One region of the Micromonospora musae genome, then DNA from elsewhere that is predicted to be linked to it. Evidence: riboswitches for the same ligand, from Rfam matches in the RefSeq annotation. Region 1 holds a riboswitch; each other region holds the start of a gene.
The links. Region 1 has a riboswitch for cobalamin ahead of D7147_RS06510 (energy-coupling factor ABC transporter permease). Riboswitches for the same ligand answer to the same signal wherever they lie in the genome.

Region 1 (5,082 bases):
ACCAGGCGGGCGCTGCCGGTCTCGGTACGCAGGAAGGAGCGGAGCGAGGCGTCGAACCGGCCGACCCACGTGGTCTGACCGGACCATCGTGGTCGGCCGGCGCCTCTCGTCATCGCGCTCTCCTCGACCGTCTCCCCTGCCGTCCGGATTCCGGCAATTCACCCTAGCTGTCCGGTGGAGTGCGCTCGGCGCTGATCCGGCACACCGCGGCGGTCCGGTCCGGAACACGCAGCTCGGTGGCCCCGGCGACACCGTGGCGGACGAGCCGGGTCAGCCGGCGGACCGGCTGCCTGCCGTCTCCCCGTGCGACGGGGGTCGCCCGCCGGCTTCCCGCTCCGACTCGGCGGTGAGCAGCGCGGCGAGGTCGGCGGCCGAGCCGGGGCGGGCGCCGGCCAGCCCGGGGATCCGGTCGAGCAACCGGTGCACCAGCGGAGCCCAGGCCGGCAGCAGGTGCGCCGCGGCGAGCAGGCCGGCGTCGGCCAGCCCCGCGGCCGCCGGCATCGTGCGCACCTCACCCCCGGCGACCACGGCCACCGCGTCCGCCCAGCGGTAGGCGAGATCGACGTCGTGGGTGGAGAGCACCACGGTGGTGCCGGCGGCGTGCAGGTCGTCCAACGTCCGCAGCAACGCCTCCACCCCGGCCGGGTCGAGCCCGGCGGTCGGCTCGTCCAGGATGAGCAGCCGGGGTCGCATCGCCACCGCCCCGGCGATGGCCACCCGTTTGCGCTGGCCGTAGGAGAGCAGGTGGGTCGGACGGTCGGCGAGCGCGGCCACCCCGAGCGCGGTCAGCGCCTCGTCGCAGCGGCGTCGGACCTCCTCCGGCGGCAGCCCCAGATTGACCGGCCCGAAGGAGACGTCCTGCCGGACGCTGGCGGAGAAGAGTTGGTCGTCCGGGTCCTGGAGCACCAGCTGCACCTGCTGTCGTAGCGCGCGCAGGCCCGTCCGGTTGTGCCGCACCCGGACACCGGCGACGGCGACCTGGCCGGCGCCGGGCGTCAGCGCGCCGGCGGCGAGCCGGAACAGGGTCGTCTTGCCACCCCCGTTGGGGCCGACCACGGCCAACCGCTGGCCCGGCTCGACGCGGAGGTCGGCGCCGGAGAGGACCGGACGGCCCGGCTGGTAGGCGAAGTGCACGCCGGCGACGTCCAGCAGCGGATCGGTCACCACTGTGGCCCGACGACGACGGCGGCGGTCACCGCGACGATCAGGACGAGCAGTCCTCCACTCGCCACCAGGAACGGCGGCGACATCCGTCGCGCCTCGACCTGCACCGCGAGCGAACCGGTGTATCCCCGCAACGCCAACCCCTCCTCGAGGCGCCGTGCCCGGCTGAACGCCCGCACGAAGATGGCGCCCGCCTGCCCGGCGAGCGACCGGTAGGCGGTGCGCCAGGTCCGGAAGCCGAGCCGGGCCGCCTGCGCCTCCCGGACCGCGCGCACGCTCTCCACCAGGAGGAAGAGCATCCGGTACGTCAGCGCGGCGACCTCGGTGACCGCCGCGGGCACCCCGAGCCGTTGCAGCCTCGGCAGCACCTCCGACAGCGGCGTGGTGGCGCTGAACAGCAGCAGGCAGGTCAGCGCCGCCACCGACCGGCCGGCCGTGTGCGCCGCCGTGCCGAAGCCGGCGGTGTTGACCGTCAGCCGGATCGGCGCGTGCACCGTCACCACCAGCGGCACCGTCGACGTCGCCACGAAGAGCAGTGGCACCCTCGCCGCCCGCAGCACCACGGCCGGCGACACCCGTGCCGGCCCGACGAGCAGCACCGCTGCCGCCAGGCCGGAGAGCAGCGCGCCCGGCCACGGCGGCAGGATCACCGCGCAGGCCAGCAACCCGAGCGAGAGCAGCGCCTTCTCCCCGGGGTGCCGTGACCGCCACGGGCCGGTGTGGGCCGCGACGTCGAGAGCGAACACCTACTCGTGCGGCTGCTCGGCGATGCGGTACCGCCGCCGCGTCCGGGCGACCCCGAAGTAGTAGCCGAGGAAACCGGCGCCGAGCGCCGCCTGGAGCGCGAAGAGCGCGGACTCCACCTCGCCCGAGGGCGGCTCGTAGATCGGCGAGAACCAGGGTTCGTAGTCGGGGTGGTCGTCGACGATCGCCTGCTCGGCGAGCGCGTCCGCGCCGGCGAACGGCTCCTCACCGGAACCGAGGCCGAGCGCCACCGGCGCCACCGCCAGCAGCACCACCGCGAGCAGCAGGAGCAGGTTGACCCGGGAGAAGCGCTTCACGCCTGCACCGCCGGCTTCCGCAGCACGCCGAGCCGGCGCAGCTCGTCGCCGCTGACCCGGGTCAGGAGGCGTACCACCAGCACCGAGAGCAGCCCCTCGCTGACGGCCAGCGGGATCTGGGTCACCGCGAAGATCCCGCCGAACTTGACGAGCGCGCCCACGAAGCCGGTCGCCGGGTCGGGGAACGCCAGCGCCAGCTGGGCGCTGGTGACGCAGTAGGTGGCCAGGTCGCCCAGTGCCGCCGCGGCGAAGACCGCCACGTCCAGTCCGCCGCCGAGCCGGCGGATCAGCGCGTAGACCGCGTACGCCACCCACGGGCCGACGATCGCCATCGAGAAGATGTTGGCGCCCAGTGTGCTCAACCCGCCGTGCGCGAGCAGCACCGCCTGGAAGAGCAGCACGATGCCGCCGAGCACGCTCATCACCGGCGGTCGGAACAGCACCGCCCCCAGGCCGGTGCCGGTCGGGTGCGAGCAGGAACCCGTCACCGAGGGAATCTTCAACGCGGAGAGCACGAAGGTGAACGCGCCCGCGGCGCCGAGCAGCAGCTTCGACTCCGGGTCCTGGCGGACCTGCTGGACCAGCGCCCGGCTGCCGTGGACGACGAACGGTGTGGACACCGCGAACCACGCCGCGGCCTGTATCGGGGGGAGGTACCCCTCGGCGATGTGCATCGACGACCTTCCTCTCCAGCACCTCGTGGATGAGATCCCGTCAAGGCCGGTCTCCTGGCTTCCGGATCGACGCTCACTCCGGCCTTCCCAGGCCCGGATGGGCCCAGTGGCGTTTCTCGGAGATCGCTACCCGGTCACAGTGGCGAGGGCCGCGCCGGCATTTCACCGGCTTCCCGTGCACCTTGACGGGCGAGAGGCTATCGGGCCGTCACCGGGCGGGGCAAGCGCCCGACGGGCAGCGTGACGTACGCCGCCCCCGGCCGCGGCGTCCGGACCGGACGGAGCCCGACCCGGGGACGACGCCGGTCGCCCGACCGACGACGACGGCGCCCCGGTGGACGACATGCTCCCGGCCACGGCATCGCGGCGGACGGCACGCGCCCGGGCGACGGTGAGAGAAAGGCGACACGCGGACGCGACATCTGGTGTTGCCGACCCGCCGACGGCGGCATATATGGTGTCTCACGCAGCTGGTTCGGCCGCACCTGCACGGGGCGGCCGAGGCAAGAGGGAACCCGGTGCGAATCCGGGACTGCCCCGCAGCGGTGAGTGGGAACGAACGCCGTCATCGAGCACTGGGCCCGACGGGCCTGGGAAGCGACGGCCAGTAGGCGACCGGTCTCCCCCGGTCACGCCCGCGAGTCCGAAGACCTGCCAGCGCGCCGCACGCGTCGCGTGCGGTGGTCGGAGGCCGCGCGGGACGGCCGACGCCATCAGCCGGCCGGTCACGGCCGGCCTGCCGTGAGGCGGCCAGTGGCGTTCCTCCTGCGCGTTCGTCGACAGTGGACATGCGTGAGGAGGGGACATGACGGCGACGCAGGAGCAGGCGGCAGTCGATCAGGCGGTGCCGGAGCAGCGTCGGCATGTGATGCAGGTCCGTAAGCGCGACGGCGACACCGAGCCGGTGGACGTCAACAAGATCGTCAGGGCGGTGGAGCGGTGGGTCGCCGACCTGGGCGAGGTGGACCCGCTGCGGGTCGCCACCCGGACGATCAGCGGGCTGTACGACGGGGCCACCACCGCGGAGCTGGACAAGTTGTCCATCCAGACGGCTGCGGAGCTGATCGGTGAGGAGCCGCAGTACTCGAAGCTCGCGGCGCGGCTGCTCGCCGCCTACGTGGACAAGGAGGTGCGCGGGCAGGGCGTCGAGAGCTTCAGCCAGTCCATCCGGTACGCCCACGGTCTGGGCCTGATCGGCGACGACACGGCCGAGTTCGTGGCACGTCACGCGCGCAAGCTGGACGACGCCGTGGAACCGGCCGGTGATCTGCGGTTCGAGTACTTCGGCCTGCGCACGGTCGCGGACCGCTACCTGCTGCGGCACCCGCAGTCGCGGCTGGTGGTCGAGACACCGCAGTACTGGCTGCTGCGGGTGGCGTGCGGCCTCTCCGAGACACCGGTCGAGGCGATCGAGTTCTACCGGCTCATGTCGTCGCTGGCGTACCTGCCGAGTTCGCCGACCCTGTTCAACTCGGGCACCCGGCACACCCAGATGTCGTCCTGCTTCCTGGTCGACTCGCCCCGCGACGAGCTGGACTCGATCTACGAGCGCTACCACCAGGTGGCGAAGCTGTCGAAGTTCTCCGGCGGCATCGGCATCGCCTGGTCGCGGGTGCGCGGCCGTGGCGCGCTGATCCGCGGCACGAACGGCAGGTCGAACGGGATCGTGCCGTTCCTCAAGACCCTCGACGCCGGCGTCGCGGCGGTCAACCAGGGCGGCCGGCGCAAGGGGGCGGCCTGCGTGTACCTGGAGCCGTGGCACCCGGACGTCGAGGAGTTCCTCGAGCTGCGCGACAACACCGGTGAGGAGTCCCGGCGTACGCACAACCTCAACCTGGCGAACTGGATCCCGGACGAGTTCATGCGGCGGGTCGAGGCGGACGGCGACTGGTCGCTCATCGACCCGTCCGAGGCGCCGGAGCTGCCGGACCTGTACGGCGAGGAGTTCGACGAGGCGTACCGGGCGGCCGAGAAGAAGGCCGTGAAGACGGTCAAGGCCCGGGAGCTGTACGGGCGGATGATGCGCACGCTCGCGCAGACCGGCAACGGGTGGATGACGTTCAAGGACCCGTCGAACCGGCTCTCCAACCAGACCGGCGCGCCCGGCAACACGATCCACCTGTCGAACCTCTGCACCGAGATCCTGGAGGTGAACAACGACGCCGAGACCGCGGTCTGCAATC
Region 2 (5,082 bases), on a different contig from region 1:
CGGCGAAGCGCAGCAGCGCGGACGCGTCCGGCAGCTCCCGGCCGGTGACCTCGGCGACCACCGCGTCGACCTTCCCGGCGTCCCAGCCGAGCGTCTCCATGCCGACGACGAGCCGGCGCGCGAGGGCCTCGATGAGGTCGACCGCGTCGGCGGCGGTGACCGCCGGCCCGTCCACGACCTCGGTCAGCTCGGCCGGAACGGCGAGCCGCTCGCCCGGCGCGGCGAGCAACGTCGCCTCGTCCAGCCCGTGCGCGGCGGCCAGCACCTGCCGCAGCCCCGGCAGGGCCCGGCTGCCGCCCCACACCTGCGGGGCGCGCAGCACGGCGAGGACCAGGTTGACGCGGGCGTCGCCGACCGGCGCGGCGGCCAGCACGTGCAGGCCGTCGCGGATCTGCACGTCCTTGACCTCGCAGAGGTACCCGTCGAGGTGGAGCACGAAGTCGTCGAAGTCCTCGGCGTCGGGCATCTGTTCGGTGTGCAGGTCGTGGTGCAGCTCGGCGGAGCGCACCAGCGCCCAGATCTGCGCCTGCACGGTCGGCACCTTCGCCGGGTCGAGGGCCTGCACTGTCGCGTACTCGTCGAGCAGCTGCTCCAGCTTCGCCAGGTCGCCGTACGTCTCGGCGCGCGCCATCGGCGGCACCAGGTGGTCGACGACGACCGCGTGGGCGCGGCGCTTGGCCTGCGTGCCCTCCCCGGGGTCGTTGACGATGAACGGGTAGACCAGCGGCAGGTCGCCGAGGACGGCGTCGGGGGCGCAGTCGGCGGCGAGCCCGAGGCCCTTGCCGGGCAGCCATTCGAGGGTGCCGTGCTTGCCGAGGTGCACCACCGCGTCGGCGCCGAAGCCGCCGTCCTCGGGCCGGGCGGCGAGCCACCGGTACGCGGCCAGGTAGTGGTGGCTGGGCGGCAGGTCCGGGTCGTGGTAGATGGCGATGGGGTTCTCGCCGAAGCCGCGCGGCGGCTGGATGAGCAGCGCCACGTTGCCGAAGCGCAGCCCGGCCAGCACGACGTCACCGCCGTCGGTGTACAGCTCACCGGGCGGCTCGCCCCAGTGCGCGCGCATCCGCTCGCGCAGCGCGGCCGGCACCTCGTCGAACCAACGTCGATAGACCTCGCCTGGCACCCGGGCCTCGGCGGCGGTGAGCTGCTCGGGGGTGAGCCACTCGACGTCGTGACCACCGGCGGCGATCAGGGCGTGGATCAGGGCGTCCCCGTCGTCGGGCGGCGGCGTGGAGCCGAGGTCGTACCCGGCCTCGGCCAGCGCGGCGAAGAGCCGCACCGCCGAGGCGGGGGTGTCCAGGCCGACGGCGTTGCCGACCCGGGAGTGCTTCGTCGGGTACGAGCTGAGCACGATCGCGAGGCGCTTGTCGGCGTTGGGGAGCCCACGCAGCCGGGCCTGCCGCACCGCGATGCCGGCAACCCGGGCGGCGCGCTCCGGGTCGGCGGCGTAGACGGAGAGACCGTCGGCGTCGATCTTCTTGAACGAGAAGGGCACGGTGATGATCCGGCCGTCGAACTCCGGGACGGCCACCTGCATGGCGGCGTCCAGCGGGGTGAGGCCGGCGTCGGAGTCGGCCCACTGCTCGCGGGTGCTGGTCAGCAGCAGCGCCTGGACCACCGGCACGTCGAGCGCGGCGAGCGCCCCCACGTCCCAGGTGTCCTCGTCGCCGCCCGCGGAGGCGTCCGCGGCAACCGCGCCGCCGGCCGCCAGCACGGTCACCAGCAGCGTGTCGCAGCGGGCGAGCAGCTCCAGCGGACCGGCGCCCGCGGTCAGCCCGCGCAGCGATCCGCAGTAGACGGGCAGGGCGTTGCCCCCGGCCGCCTCCACCGCGTTGGCGAGCGTGTCCACGAAGGCGGTGTTGCCGGCGAGCGCGTGCGCCCGGTAGAAGACGATGCCGACGGTCGGCCGCCCCGGATCGGTCGCCCGGTCACCGTGGACGCCGTACGCGGGGGTGGGCGCCGGCGGCGCGAAGCCCTCGCCGGTGAGCAGCACCGTGTCGGAGAGGAACCGGGTCAGCTGGGCGAGGTTCTCCGGACCCCCCTCGACCAGGTACGCCAGGGCCTGCGTGACCACCCCGGCGGGCAGCGTGGAGGCAGCCATCAGCTCCGCGTCGGGCGCCGACTCGCCGCTGAGCACGACCGTCGGCACGCCGGAGGCGAGCACCGCGGCCAGTCCGTCCGGCCACGCCGGCCGGCCACCGAGCAGCCGTACGACGGCGACGTCCACGCCGTCGAGCAGCGCGGGTACGGCCTCGGCGTCGACGCGGACCGGATTGGCCAGCCGGTAGTCCGCGCCGCTGGCCCGGGCGGCGAGCAGATCGGTGTCGGAGGTGGACAGCAGCAGGGTACGCACGGATGGCTCCGGAGAGTGACGCCCGGCTCGCCGTCGGGGCGGTCGGGCTGAGGGGTGGATGGCGCGGGGTTCAGCGGGCGCGGTCGGCCGGCCGGAGCCGGCGGTTGGCGCGGCGGTCGGCGTACGGGTCAGCCGGCGGGGTCGAGCCCGCCCGGCGGCGCTCCGGTGTGGCCGGTCGGCGCGGCAGTACGGGGTCGGGTGGCGCGGCGGGCGCGCTGCGGCGCGGGCGCGCCGATGGTATTGGGCCGGTCACGGCGATCGCCGCCGGCACGGTGGACGCGGTGCGTCATCGGGTCCTCCTCGGGTCTCCACGCCCTGGGGTCACATCCCGACGGCCGAAGTATCCTGGCTCCCGGATCGACGCTCACCCCCGGCCTTCCAACCGCACGCGGTCGTGACTCGCAAGGAGGGCTCACTCCCCGATGACAGTGGCGGGACCGCGCCGGAATCGCACCGGCTTCCTTCACTGCCGTCAGGCCGCGAATGCTGCCACACCCGTCCCGGCCGGTCAACGCCGCCCCGGGCGGCTGATCAGCGTCGATGTCATCGAGTCAGATCGATTCCGGGCATCGTCCGGGGCCCCGCCGACCTGGTGCGCGGCGGCCATCCGATCGGCGCGCCCGGCGCTACGCTCGCCGGCCTGCCCGGCCGACGCCCACGGCCGGCGTCCGGCGCCCGCGATCGCGCTGAACCGCTGGCCGGCACACGGATGACGAGCCCCAAACACTACTATCGACCGGGCCTCGGCGAGCGTCCGTGGTCGATCCCGGGGAGGTCGCCATCATCGGCATGCAGTTCCATCAGCTCGCCGGACGGGTCTGGCTCTGCCCCGGCGATCCCGACCCGGCGGCCGTCCAGGCCGGCGTCGCCGTGGTGGCCGACGAGCGCGGCAGTGTGATCATCGACGCGGGGCAGAGCCCGGCGCACGCCCGGGAGATCCGGGCCGCGCTGCACGCGGCGGGGCTGCCGGAACCGCGCTGGCTCGTCTACACGCATCACCACTGGGACCACGTGTGGGGCGCTTGCGCCTGGCCCGGCGTGGAGATCGTCGGGCAGGTGACCGGCCAGGAGCTGCTGCGGGCCGAGGCGGCCCGGCCGTGGAGCCACCGCTACCTGCGCGAACAGGTCCGCGCGAACCCTCGGCTCGCGCCGAGTTTCCGGGCGCGCGCGTTCGCGGTGGACTCGTGGGACGACTTCGCGGTGTTGCCGCCGACCCGTACCTTCACCGACGCCGACGAGCTGCCGGTCGGAGTGCTGCTGCGCCATGTCGGCGGCCGGCACGCGCCGGACTCGACGGTGGTGCTGGTGCCGGACTCGGGCGTCATGCTGCTCGGCGACTCCTTCTACCCGCCCCCGGCGCACCTTCGCGAGCCGGACGACGGCCCCGACCTCGGGCTGGTCCGCCGGCTGCTCGACGACGACTACGACTGGTACGTCGCCAGCCACTCCGCGCCGATGACCCGCGCGCAGGCCCGGGCCGAGGCCGGCTGAGGGACGTCGACGCGCGCCTGCTCGCGCGTCAGCGGGCCCGACGCTCGGGGTGGGCCCGGTTCCAGGCGCGCATCCGCTCCGGGTAGCCGGTGCGGCCGGCCTCGTAGAGCGGAACGGCGTGCCGCCGTGCGATGGTCGCCGCGGCGCGGGGCGAACCGGTGCGGCGGCGGATCCACTCCCCGTCGTAAGCGATCGCCACCACAGTGGTGTCGGTCGCGGTGGTCTCCGGCTCCAGGTAGAACTCGACGCCCCGGCGGCTGGTGACGAAGGCCTCCAGCGCGGCGAGGTCGTCCCGGGTCGCCTCCCGGTCCAGCTTCGTCGGGGTCCCGTCGGCGGATCGGGACCGCCGGTTGAACCAGCCCATGCCCGGCTCCTCTCCGTGCGCGTTCCGTCCAGTTCACCACCGTCACCTGGCAATATCCTGCGAGCCCGATGGGAGCACGCTGGACCGACGGGCTAGGGTCGGGCGGTGTCCGGGGAGCGCGCGTCGGCCGCGCGGAACAACGCCGAGTGGTGCGATCTCGTCTGCGCGTGCCACGACCTCCCCGGCGCTACCGACGCCGACGCCTGGTCGGTGCCGCGCCGCTCCCCGCCCTGGTACCCGGATGCCGTCACGCTTCGCCCCGGGGTCTCCGCGGACGCGCTGCTGGCCCGGATCGACCCGGGTCCGGGAGCCTCGGTCAAGGACAGCTTCGCCGACCTGGACCTGCGGCCGTACGGCTTCCGGGTGCTCTTCACCGCCGACTGGATCCACCGACCGGCCACGAACCGGGCGACCGATCCGGCGGGTGAGGTGGAGCGGCCACTGACGCCGGTGCGCACGCCGGACGGGTTGGCCACCTGGGCGGCGGTCCACGGCGGAGGGGAGCTGTTCCGCCCCGCGCTGCTGGCCGATCCGCGGGTGACGGTGCTCGCCCGGTACGCCGCCGACGGCGCGCTGACCGGCGGCGCGGTGCTCAACCGCGGCGGCCCACTGACCGGCGTCTCCAACGTCTTCGCCGTCGACGGTGACGCGACACCGATCTGGGCCGGGATCCCCGCCGCCGCGGCCGGAGCCGCCCTGGTGGGGTACGAATCCGGAGTCGACCTCGCCCCCGCGTTGCGGGCCGGCTTCACCACCGCCGGGCCGCTGCGGATCTGGGTACGCGACTGACCCGCGCCGGCCGCGGCCCGACGAACCCGACGCCGCCGACACCCCGGCCCGACGAGCCCGGCACGGCCGACACACCGGCCGACGAGCC
Region 3 (5,082 bases), 140 kb from region 1:
AGCTGACCAAGATCGGGGTGCGGATCTCCTTCGACGGCGCCGGCGGGGCGGAGCTGACCGTCGGTGAGCCGCCGGTCGAGGCGATCGAGCCGCTCGACGACTACCGGCTGAAGGTGCTGCGGGCCAGCAGCCGCAACACGGTGTACCCGTACGAGCTGACCCGGCTGCTCGGCGACTTCGTCGAATACGACCTGGACGACGATCACGCGCTGGTGCCGGTCGACCGGCCCAAGGGGCGCAACAGCGCCGCCATCATCGCGGGTGTGGTCAGCACGGCGACCGCGCGGCACCCCGAGGGCGTCACCCGGGTGGTGCTGCTCGGTGACCCGACGAAGGCGCTGGGCGCGTTGTCGGAGCCGGAGTGCCGTCGCGTGATCGCCGCGCTGGACCTGGCCGAGCGGATGCGGGTGCCCGTGGAGTGGTACGCGCTCTCCGCCGGCGCGCGGATCTCCATGACGTCCGGCACCGAGAACATGGACTGGGTGGCCGCGGCGCTGAAGCGGATCGTCGAGTTCACCCAGGGCGGTGGCGAGATCAACATCGTGGTCGCCGGCATCAACGTCGGCGCCCAGCCGTACTGGAACGCCGAGGCGACGATGCTCATGCACACCAAGGGCATCCTGGTGATGACCCCGGACTCGGCGATGGTGCTCACCGGTAAGCAAGCGCTCGACTTCTCCGGCGGGGTGTCCGCCGAGGACAACTTCGGTATCGGCGGCTACGACCGGGTGATGGGCCCGAACGGGCAGGCGCAGTACTGGGCGCCGGACCTGGCCGGGGCGCGTGACGTGCTGATGGCGCACTACGAGCACACGTACGTGGCGCCGGGTGAGGGCGCGCCGCGGCGGGCGGGCAGCACCGACCCGGTGGACCGCGACGTCTCCGACTTCCCGCACGTGGTGGCCGGCAGTGACTTCAGCACGGTCGGCGAGATCTTCTCCGCCACGGCCAACCCGGACCGCAAGAAGCCGTTCGACATCCGGACGGTGATGCGCGCCCTCTCCGACCAGGACCACGCGGTGCTGGAGCGCTGGGCGGGCATGGCCGACGCCGAGACCGCTGTGGTGCAGGACGTACACCTCGGTGGGGTTCCGGTGTGCCTGCTCGGCATCGAGTCCCGGTCGGTGCCGCGGCGTGGCTTCCCGCCCACCGACGGCCCGGACACCTACACCGCCGGCACGTTGTTCCCCCGCTCGTCGAAGAAGGCCGCGCGGGCGATCAACGCGGCCAGCGGCAACCGGCCGCTGGTGGTGCTCGCCAACCTCTCGGGCTTCGACGGCTCGCCCGAGTCGCTGCGCGAGCTGCAGCTGGAGTACGGCGCCGAGATCGGCCGGGCGATCGTGAACTTCCGCGGGCCCATCGTCTTCTGCGTGATCTCGCGGTACCACGGCGGAGCGTTCGTCGTCTTCTCCAAGGCGCTGAACCCCAACATGACCGTGCTGGCGCTGGAGGGCTCGTTCGCCTCGGTGCTCGGCGGGGCCCCGGCCGCAGCGGTGGTCTTCACCGGCGAGGTGGACGCCCGTACCGCGGCGGACCCGCGGGTGCGGGAGCTGGAGGCCCGCGTGGCGGCGGCCGCCGGCACCGACCGCGCCACGTTGACCGCCGAGCTCGGCGAGTTGCGCTCGTCGGTCCGCGCGGAGAAGCTCGGCGAGGTGGCGGCGGAGTTCGACCGGGTGCACAGCGTCCAGCGGGCCGTCGAGGTCGGCTCGGTCGACGCGGTGATCCGCACCGCCGACCTGCGTCCACGCATCATCGAGGCGATCGAGGCGCACCTGCGCCGACCGGTCCAGCGGCCGCGCCAGGCGCCCGACGGACACATCGCGATGACCTGACGGCGAACGGCGGGCCGCTGCGGAACCGGCGCACGGCTCACCGGTTCGGGCGACGCGGGGTGGAGCTCCCTCCCGACCGCGTCGCCCGGCAGCGCCCCCGGCACCGCGCCCACCCGCGGTGGTCACCGGCCCCGCCGCCCCGCCGGTACCCCATTCGGGACACATCGCCCTGATCGCCCCCGGGCTACTGGTGATCGGGGTGATTGGCGCGCGGTGTCCCGGTTTGCGGCCCCGCGCGGCCCCTCGAATGGACCTTCACGCGGATCGGGCCGACACCCCCGGGGCAGAGCCCGGTCGTTGGGCACTGCCCGCTGCCTCTCCCGGCCTCGCAAACCGGACACATCGCGCTCATCGCCCCCTGCGCGTCGAAGATCGACTCGGTTTCCTTGACGTCGGGGTGTCCCGGCCGCGTGAATGGCCGACTTCAAGGAACCCGAGTCGATCACCGGTCGCGGCCGGGGTGATTGACGAACGATGTCCGGTTCATCGGCGGCGCGGGCTGGGGTGCGCCGCCCCCGGCTGGGCGGTTTGGTTCGCTCTCGGGGTGTGACCGGTGGCATCCTCGGGCCAGAATCGTGGCCGGGCCGCCGACGTTGAACACCCCACGACGGCCGTGGTAGCAGCCCACCGGCCCGGCAGGATGAACCGCCCCCGCCCGGCCGGGGATAGCTCACAGCCGACGTCCGCCCTGCCCGGTGGTCGATCGACGCGCGGTAGGCTGCCGGGTGGCGCTGGTTCGTCCGGTCGTGATCCGGCCGTACGTCGTAAGAGGGAATCCGGTGGAAATCCGGGACTGCCCCGCAGCGGTGAGTGGGAACGACCGCCGTCATCGGCACTGGGCTACCTGCCTGGGAAGCGACGGCCAGTAGAAGACCGGTGAGCACCGGTCACGCCCGCGAGTCCGAAGACCTGCCCGCGCTGCGCACACGAGGTGTGTGCGCTGCCGTCGACCTCGCGGGCGGGTCGGGCGGGTGAGGCGCCGCAGCCGTCGGCGCGTCCTCGACGTGCGCTCACCGGGGTCGGTGGTGTGCTTCCCGAGGACGGACGAACCACACTGTGCACGACACCATCACCCTCGCCGGCCGGCCGCCGTCGGCGTCCCACCTGACGCTGTCGCAGATCATGGACCAGCACCACACCAATCTGATGGGTACGGTCCACGGTGGCCGGATCCTCAACCTCATCGACTCGGTCGCCGGGGTCGTCGCCGCCCGGCACTCCGACGGGCCGGCTGTCACCGCGGCCATCGACGAGACCGCGTTCCTGCGCGCGGTCCGCGTCGGCGACGTCGTGCACGTCGACGCCCGGATCACCTGGGCCGGACGCAGCTCGATGGAGCTGGCGGTCCGGGTCACCGCGGACCGGTGGGACCGGGCCGTGCCGCCGGTCGACGTGGCGACCGCGCACCTGGTCATGGTCGCCGTGGACGACGCGGGCCAGCCGCGTCGGGTGCCGCCGCTGCTGCCGCACACCGACGAGGACCGGCGTCGCTACCGCGAGGCGGAGATCCGCCGCGAGCACCGGCTGGCGCTGCGGCGCGCCCTGCTCGGTGACGCCGAGGAGGGCTGAGACGTGCTCGGTCTCTCCGCGGCCGCCCTCGCCGGTTACCTCGCCGCGATCGTGGTCCTCATGCTCACCCCCGGCCCGGACATGATGTTCGTCCTCGCCAACGCGGCCCGCTACGGCGCCCGTGCGGGGGTGGTGGCGGCGCTCGGTGTCGCCGCCGGTGAGGCGGTGCACGTCACGGCGGTGGTGTGCGGCCTCGCGGCGGCGATCTCCGCCTCGCCAGTGCTCTTCACCGTGATCCGCTGGGCCGGCGCCGCGTACCTGGTCCTGCTCGGGGTGCGGGCGCTGCGCAGCGCCGGCGGACCCGCCATCGCCACCGACGGAGCGGACGCCCGGCCCGGCCGGGCGTTCCTGCGTGGACTGGTGACCAATCTGCTCAATCCGAAGATGATCCTGTTCAGCGTGGCGTTCCTGCCGCAGTTCGTCTCGCCGGCCTCCGGCGACGTCACCGCCCAGCTGGTGCTGCTCGGCGCGCTCTTCGTCGCGGTGCAGCTCACCGTCGACATCGCTCTCGGCGTGGGTGCGGGGCGGCTCGCGGGCCGGCTGGCCGACGGCCGCTGGGCCCGGCGGATCAACCGGATCTGCGCGGTCGCCTTCGTCGCCCTCGGGCTCCGCCTGGCGACGAGTTCGTAGGGCGCCCGCCCGGCACCGGGGGCGGTTCCGCACGGCGGAGCCGCGCGGGGGCGGCCGGGCCGTGGGCCGGGCGGCCGGTGCCGTGGCGGGGTGGACGGCTCACAGGGTGCTGAACCCCGTTCGCCAGGAGGGGTGCTCCGGGACCCAGCCGAGGTGCTTGCGGGCGTAGTGGTTGTTCGCTCCCCGGGCCCAGCCGTTCCGTTCGCCCTCGGTCGGCGCGGGCGCGGGAACCCCGGCGGCCGCGCAGAACGCGGGCACCCAGACGTTGCCGGCGGCGGGCTCGTCGTCGCAGACGTTGACCGTGCCGGTGGGCCACTCCAGGGCCGCCGCCGCGGCGGCCACGGCGTCGTCGACGTGCAGCAGGCTGGCGACGTCGGCGTCCGCGGGGAGCTGGCCCGCGGCGGCGAACCGGGCCATCAGGCCGTCGCGGGCGTACCAGGTGTCCGGGCCGTAGAGCGTGCCGTACCGCAGCACGACCCACTCGGGCGCCTCCTGCACGGCGGATTCGAGCGCGGCGACAGCGGCCACGGTGTGCTGCCTTGGCTCGACGGCGTGCAGGTCGAAAGGGGTCTCCTCCGTCGCGGGCTCGGCGCCCGGCTCGTACGCCCAGGTGATGCTCTGGGCCACGATCCGGCGTACCCCGGCGGCGAGCGCCGCGTCGACGAGGTTGCGGGTGCCGACCCGGCGCAGCCGCGCGTTGGCGGCGCGGTCACCGGTGCTCAGGCTGGTGAGCTGGTGCAGCACCGCGTCGGGCCGGACGTCGCGCACGGCGGCGGCCACCGCGTCCCGGTCGAAGACGTCGACGGCGAGCGGTCCGTTGCGGGCCAGGCCGACGACCTGGTGCCCCTGGGCGGTCAGCAGGGGCGCGAGTCGGCGGCCGATGACGCCGGTCGAGCCGGCGAGCAGGATCCGCATGATCAGGCCGCTCCGTCGGTCGGCCGGGGCGCCCTGCGGTCCTTGCGCGCTTCGAGCTCCTCGGGGCTCACCAGCACCAGCATCTCCTTGTCCGGCGCGCAGACCATGACGACCAGGAACTTGACCGCCTGGTCGG
Region 4 (5,082 bases), on a different contig from region 1:
CCGCCGCGCTGGGCGGAACGATCCTGGTGCCGCCGAGGGACATTCCGACGGGCCGGTTCGCGGCGCTCCGCGATCCCCAGGGCGCCCTCTTCTCGATCATCGACATCGGCACCCCCTGACCCGCCCACCCCACCCCACACCCGCCCAACCCGCCCGCCCTCCCGCCGCACCGGGAGCGTCGACACTTTCACTGAACGAGTGGCCATTCCGGGTGGAATGACCACTCGTTCAGTGAAAGAGGCCCGTCGAGGGAAGGGGGTCAGCGGCGGCGGACGGGGACGATCAGTGGACCGTGCTCGCCGTCGAGGACCCGGACGCTGGCCTTGTAGTGCTCGGCGAGCAGGCTCTCGGTGAGCACCTCACGGGGCGTTCCGGCCGCGGCCACCCGCCCCTCGGCCAGCAGCACCATCCGGTCGGCGTACTCACCGGCGATCGAGAGGTCGTGCATGGTGGCGACCACGGTCAGCTCGTGCTCGCGGCGCAGCTGGTCGACGAGGTCCAGCACCTCCTGCTGGTGGCCGATGTCGAGCGCGCTGGTCGGCTCGTCGAGCAGCAGCAGCGTGGCGCCCTGGGCGAGCGCCCGGGCCAGGAAGACGCGCTGCCGCTCCCCGCCGGAGAGGGTCGCCAGTTCGCGCCGGACGAAGCCGGTCAGGTCCAGCCGGGCGAGCACCTCATGCACGGCGGCCAGGTCGGCGGCCGACTCCCGCCCCAGCGGGGGGATGTACGGGGTGCGGCCGAGCAGCACGTAGTCGAGCACCGGCATGCCCGGCGGCACCACCGGGGACTGCGCCACCGTGGCCACCACCCGGGCCCGGTTCCGCCGGGGCAGCGACTCGATGGGCGTACCGAAGAGGCTCACGGCGCCCGGCGCGGCCAGCAGGCCGCCGACGGCGCGCAACAGGGTCGACTTGCCGGCGCCGTTCGGGCCGATCACCGTGACCCACTCGCCGACGGCGACGGTCAGGTCGATGCCGGCGAGGATCGGCGTGCGGTCCATGGTGACGTGCAGGTCACGCACCTCGACCGCGGGTGCGGCGCTCACGTCAGCACCCGTCGGGCGGTGCGCAGGATCAGGACGAAGAACGGGCCACCGAGCAGGGCGGTGACCACGCCGATCGGGATCTCGGCGGGAGCGGCGACGGTGCGCGCCGCCACGTCGGTGAGCGCCAGGAACGCGGCGCCGAAGAGCAGCGAGAGCGGCAGGATCACCCGGTAGCTCGACCCGGCGAGCAGTCGGATGGTGTGCGGCACGATGATGCCGACGAAGCCGATCAGGCCGGTCGCGGAGACCGCCGCCGCGGTGCCGAGCGAGGCTGCGGCGATCAGCAGGTAGCGGGAGCGCTGCGGGTGCAGGCCGAGGCTGCTCGCCTCGTCGTCACCGACCGACAGGACGTCCAGCTCGCGGCCGTGCAGCAGCACCACGACGGCGGTGAGCACGGCGTACGGCAGGACCAGCAGGACGTCGTGCCAGCCGGCGGTGGCGAGCCGACCGAGCAGCCAGGAGTAGACCGCCTGGATGCTGTCGGCGTTGCGCTGGAGCAGGTAGGTCTGCCCGGCGGAGAGGAACGCGGAGACCGCCACCCCGGCCAGGATCAGCATCGCCGGGGAGCGGCTGCGGCCGCCCGCCGCACCGAGCAGGTAGGTCAGCGCCACCGCTCCCAGCGAGCCGACGAACGCGGCGAGCGGGATGGTCAGCGGCAGGCCGGTGAGCGCGCCCTCCGAGCCGGCGCCGCCGAGGGCGATCACCGCGGTCACCGCCAGGCCGGCCCCGGCGGCCACGCCGAGCAGGTACGGGTCGGCCAGCGGGTTGCGGAACACGCCCTGGTAGCAGCCGCCGGCGAGGGCGAGCATCCCGCCGACGAGCAGGCCGAGCACCACCCGGGGCAGCCGCAGCTCGGTGACGATGGCGATCTCCCGCTCGTTGAGCCCGCTCTCCAGGTGCACCCCGGGCAGCAGGTTGAGCAGTTCGGCGGCGACGCTGCCCGGTGGGATGGTGACCGGGCCGAGCGACACTCCGGCGACCAGCGCGACGAGGACCGCGACGAGCCCGGCGGCGAGCCAGCGCGGTCGCAGGCCGGCCGGCCGGGACGGGGTTGGCGTCTCGGCCGGCCGGATGGGCGACGAATCGCGGGCCACGGGTGCGACCCTGGTCACGGTCGACCCTCGGTCACGCGGGCACCTTGGCGACCGCGTCGACGATCGCCCGCAGCAGGTCGACGACCCGCGGCCCCCAGCGGGAGGCGACGCTGTCGTCCAGGGCGACCACCTGGTTGTTCTTCACGGCGGTGAGCCCGGACCAGCCGGCGCGCGCCTTGACCGTGTCGGCGCTCTGCTGGCAGCACTTCGTGTCGGCGAGGAAGATGAAGTCCGGGTCCGCCTTGACGATGATCTCCTGGGAGAGCTGCGGGTACCCGCCGTTCTTGTTGTCGGCGTCGGCGGGGTCGGCGATGTTCTCCAGACCGGCCATCGCGTAGAGCGAACCGATGAAGGTCTTGCTGGTCGCGCTGTAGAGCTCGGTGCCCAGCTCGTGGTAGAGGGTGAGCTTCTCCGACCGCTGCGGCAGGTCCTTCACCAGCGTGGCGATGTCGTCCCGCATCCGGCGGGTCAGGTCGGCCGCCTCGGTGGGGTGCCCGGTGAGCGTGCCCAGGTCGGTGATCTGCTGGTAGGTGTCGTCCAGAGTGGTCGCCGACGGGGTCACCAGCACCGGGATCTTGAGCTTGCCGAGCTGGTCGACGATCTTGTTGCGGTCGTCGGAGATCACCACCAGGTCGGGGTTGCGGCCGGCGATCGCCTCCGCGTTCGGCTGGAAGCCGGAGAGGTCGCTCTTCGGCACCCCGGCCGGGTAGTCCGAGTTGTCGTCGACCGCGGTCACCTGCGGACCGGCGCCGATGGCGAAGAGCATCTCGGTCACGCTCGGCGAGAGCGAGACGATCTTCTCGGGACGCTCGTCGAGGGTGATGTTGCCGACCGTGGCCGGGAAGGCGGCGGCCGACTGGCTGCTGCTGCCGGCGCCGGGGGCGTCGTCGGCCTTCTCGGCGCAGGCGCCGAGGGCGAGCGCGGCGACCGCGAGGGTCGCGGCGAGCAGCCGAGGGGTACGTCTGGACATCGGTCCTCCTGTCGGTCGAGGAGCGTGGTGCTTCGCCGACAGGGGCCGAGCGCCCGTCCGCGAGCGCCCTTCCTCGAGAGCGCGGGTCGCGACCGGTCCGCAGGCGACCTGGCTCGTCCCCGCCGTGGCGGGGTATCACAGTTGCGGGACAGCACCGGGTTCTCACCGGCTTCGCTGTGGAACGGTCGGTAAGACGGTAGCGCACGGGTCGAGCGGGCCCGATCGATGAACGAACCCATCCAGCGTGGCCGATCACCCGACCGGTCGGGGTCCGGGTCGATCGGGCGGTGGTTACCGATATGCCCCGATCCGTGGCGGGCAGGGTGGGGCCCCGTCGGGGGCGGGACGGGGCCCCACCGATTCAGGAGGCGGTGATGGTGACGTTGTCCACAGCCGCCTCGACCAGGCTCGCGCCCGAGGCGTCCGCCGCCTGGACCAGGATCCGTACGCTCTGGCCCGCGTACGGGGTGAGGTTCAGGTTCGCCACCGCCCAGGAGCCGTTGCGGTTGGTCGCCGCCCCGGCCTGGTTCAGCAGGGTGGTGGTGCCGCCGCCGTGCACCACGCTGACCCGGAGGTAGTCGGCCGACGAGGAGTTCGAGCCGTGCGCCAGGTACCAGGCGAGCGAGAGGGTGAGTGTGCCGCCGGCGGGCAGCGTCACCGCCGGCGACTGGGCGCTGGTCACCCCGCCGTCGAGGTCGTAGTCACCGGCCCCGGCGCCGGCCAGCCGGCCGGTGACCAGGTCGTTGCCGCCCGCGTACGGGGTGAGCTGCTTGGCGCCGCTGGACGTGGTCGCCTGGGCGGCGCCCCGCTCCCAGGCCCCGAGGGTCGCGGTGTCCGTGCCGTTCGGGTTCACCGTCCAGCCGGTGGCGGTCTCGAAGGTGTCCGACCAGACAGTGGTGCCGCCACCGCCACCGCAGTACTGGGTCTGCTTGCCGATCGCCCGGTACGGGCAGTCGGCGTACTCGCTGAGCATCAGCACCGCCTCCCGGTTGCGGGAGGTCTGCGCCGGGATCACCTCGTCGGGCGGGTAGAAGCCGCCGCCACCGGCCGAGCCCGGGTACATCTCGAAGGTGTAGGCCCAGATGCCGTGCGCCGCCCACATCCAGTCGATGCTGGTGCCGTCGGCGATGTAGAGGTCGCTGGACTGCTCCGGCGTGTAGCCGTTGGTGGCGGCCATCTGCTGGCCGATGGTGGCGAAGGTGTTGTACTGGTCGGCCGTCATCCCGCTGGGCGTGTTGGCGGTCGTGTAGCCGAACGGCCAGAGCACGAGCTGCGAGTAGGTGTGGAAGTCGATGTTGGCCTTGATCTGCTGCACACCGCCGACCACCCGGCTGTTGACGAAGTTCCGCAGCGCCTGGGTCTCCGGCGCGGAGAACGCCGACGGGCCCCGGTAGGTCTCCGACGAGGTCGAGCCCGACGAGCCGCCGCAGCAGCCCCACTGGTAGGACCAGTTCCGGTTCAGGTCGGTGCCGATCGCCGACGAGCCGCTGTTCGGCTGCCGGTTCTTCCGCCAGGACCGGTAGGACCCGGTGGCGATGTCGTACTCGCTGCCGTCCGGGTTGACCGTCGGCACGATCCAGATCTCCCGCCCGTTGACGAGGTTGGTGATCCGGGAGTCGCTGCCGTACCCGTCGGTGAAGAGGTTCAGCAGGTAGATCGCCATCTCCACGGTCAGGTGCTCGCGGGCGTGCTGCTGGGCGTTGAAGAGGAGCTCCGGCTCGTTCTCGTCGGTGGCGACGTTGTCGGAGATCTTCACGGCCATCAGGTCGCGGCCCTCGTAGGAGCTGCCGATGCTGAGCTTGCGGGCGATCGTCGGGTGGCTCGCCACGACCTGGTTCACCACCGCGGTCAGCTCGGCGTAGTCGTGGTAGTTCGAGTCGGCGGGCGGGAAGGCGAGGGTGCCGACGTCGCCGTGGGTGTGCGGGGTGGACGGTGGTGCGGGGACCGCTTCCAGCCGGAAGCCGAGGCGGCCGATC

Region 2: another riboswitch for cobalamin. It lies ahead of cobN (cobaltochelatase subunit CobN); the one in region 1 lies ahead of D7147_RS06510 (energy-coupling factor ABC transporter permease).
Region 3: another riboswitch for cobalamin. It lies ahead of D7147_RS05995 (acyl-CoA thioesterase); the one in region 1 lies ahead of D7147_RS06510 (energy-coupling factor ABC transporter permease).
Region 4: another riboswitch for cobalamin. It lies ahead of D7147_RS03445 (ABC transporter substrate-binding protein); the one in region 1 lies ahead of D7147_RS06510 (energy-coupling factor ABC transporter permease).

What each region holds. Positions count from the first base shown of each region.
Region 1 covers NZ_RAZS01000002.1:471,793-476,874, reverse strand. The annotation lists gene nhaA (Na+/H+ antiporter NhaA) at 1-113, opposite strand, end outside; gene D7147_RS06525 (energy-coupling factor ABC transporter ATP-binding protein) at 271-1,167, opposite strand; gene cbiQ (cobalt ECF transporter T component CbiQ) at 1,161-1,910, opposite strand; gene D7147_RS06515 (energy-coupling factor ABC transporter substrate-binding protein) at 1,911-2,225, opposite strand; gene D7147_RS06510 (energy-coupling factor ABC transporter permease) at 2,222-2,899, opposite strand; cobalamin riboswitch at 2,927-3,099, opposite strand; cobalamin riboswitch at 3,354-3,572, shown strand; gene D7147_RS06505 (ribonucleoside-diphosphate reductase subunit alpha) at 3,705-5,082, shown strand, end outside.
Region 2 covers NZ_RAZS01000011.1:33,071-38,152, reverse strand. The annotation lists gene cobN (cobaltochelatase subunit CobN) at 1-2,350, opposite strand, end outside; cobalamin riboswitch at 2,667-2,839, opposite strand; gene D7147_RS25650 (MBL fold metallo-hydrolase) at 3,107-3,841, shown strand; gene D7147_RS25645 (hypothetical protein) at 3,870-4,205, opposite strand; gene D7147_RS25640 (hypothetical protein) at 4,311-4,994, shown strand.
Region 3 covers NZ_RAZS01000002.1:332,182-337,263, reverse strand. The annotation lists gene D7147_RS06000 (ATP-binding protein) at 1-1,832, shown strand, start outside; cobalamin riboswitch at 2,548-2,763, shown strand; gene D7147_RS05995 (acyl-CoA thioesterase) at 2,889-3,401, shown strand; gene D7147_RS05990 (LysE family translocator) at 3,405-4,031, shown strand; gene D7147_RS05985 (NAD-dependent epimerase/dehydratase family protein) at 4,131-4,946, opposite strand; gene D7147_RS05980 (cupin domain-containing protein) at 4,949-5,082, opposite strand, start outside.
Region 4 covers NZ_RAZS01000001.1:732,411-737,492, forward strand. The annotation lists gene D7147_RS03430 (VOC family protein) at 1-119, shown strand, start outside; gene D7147_RS03435 (ABC transporter ATP-binding protein) at 260-997, opposite strand; gene D7147_RS03440 (FecCD family ABC transporter permease) at 1,039-2,115, opposite strand; gene D7147_RS03445 (ABC transporter substrate-binding protein) at 2,168-3,106, opposite strand; cobalamin riboswitch at 3,188-3,326, opposite strand; gene D7147_RS03450 (M14 family zinc carboxypeptidase) at 3,468-5,082, opposite strand, start outside.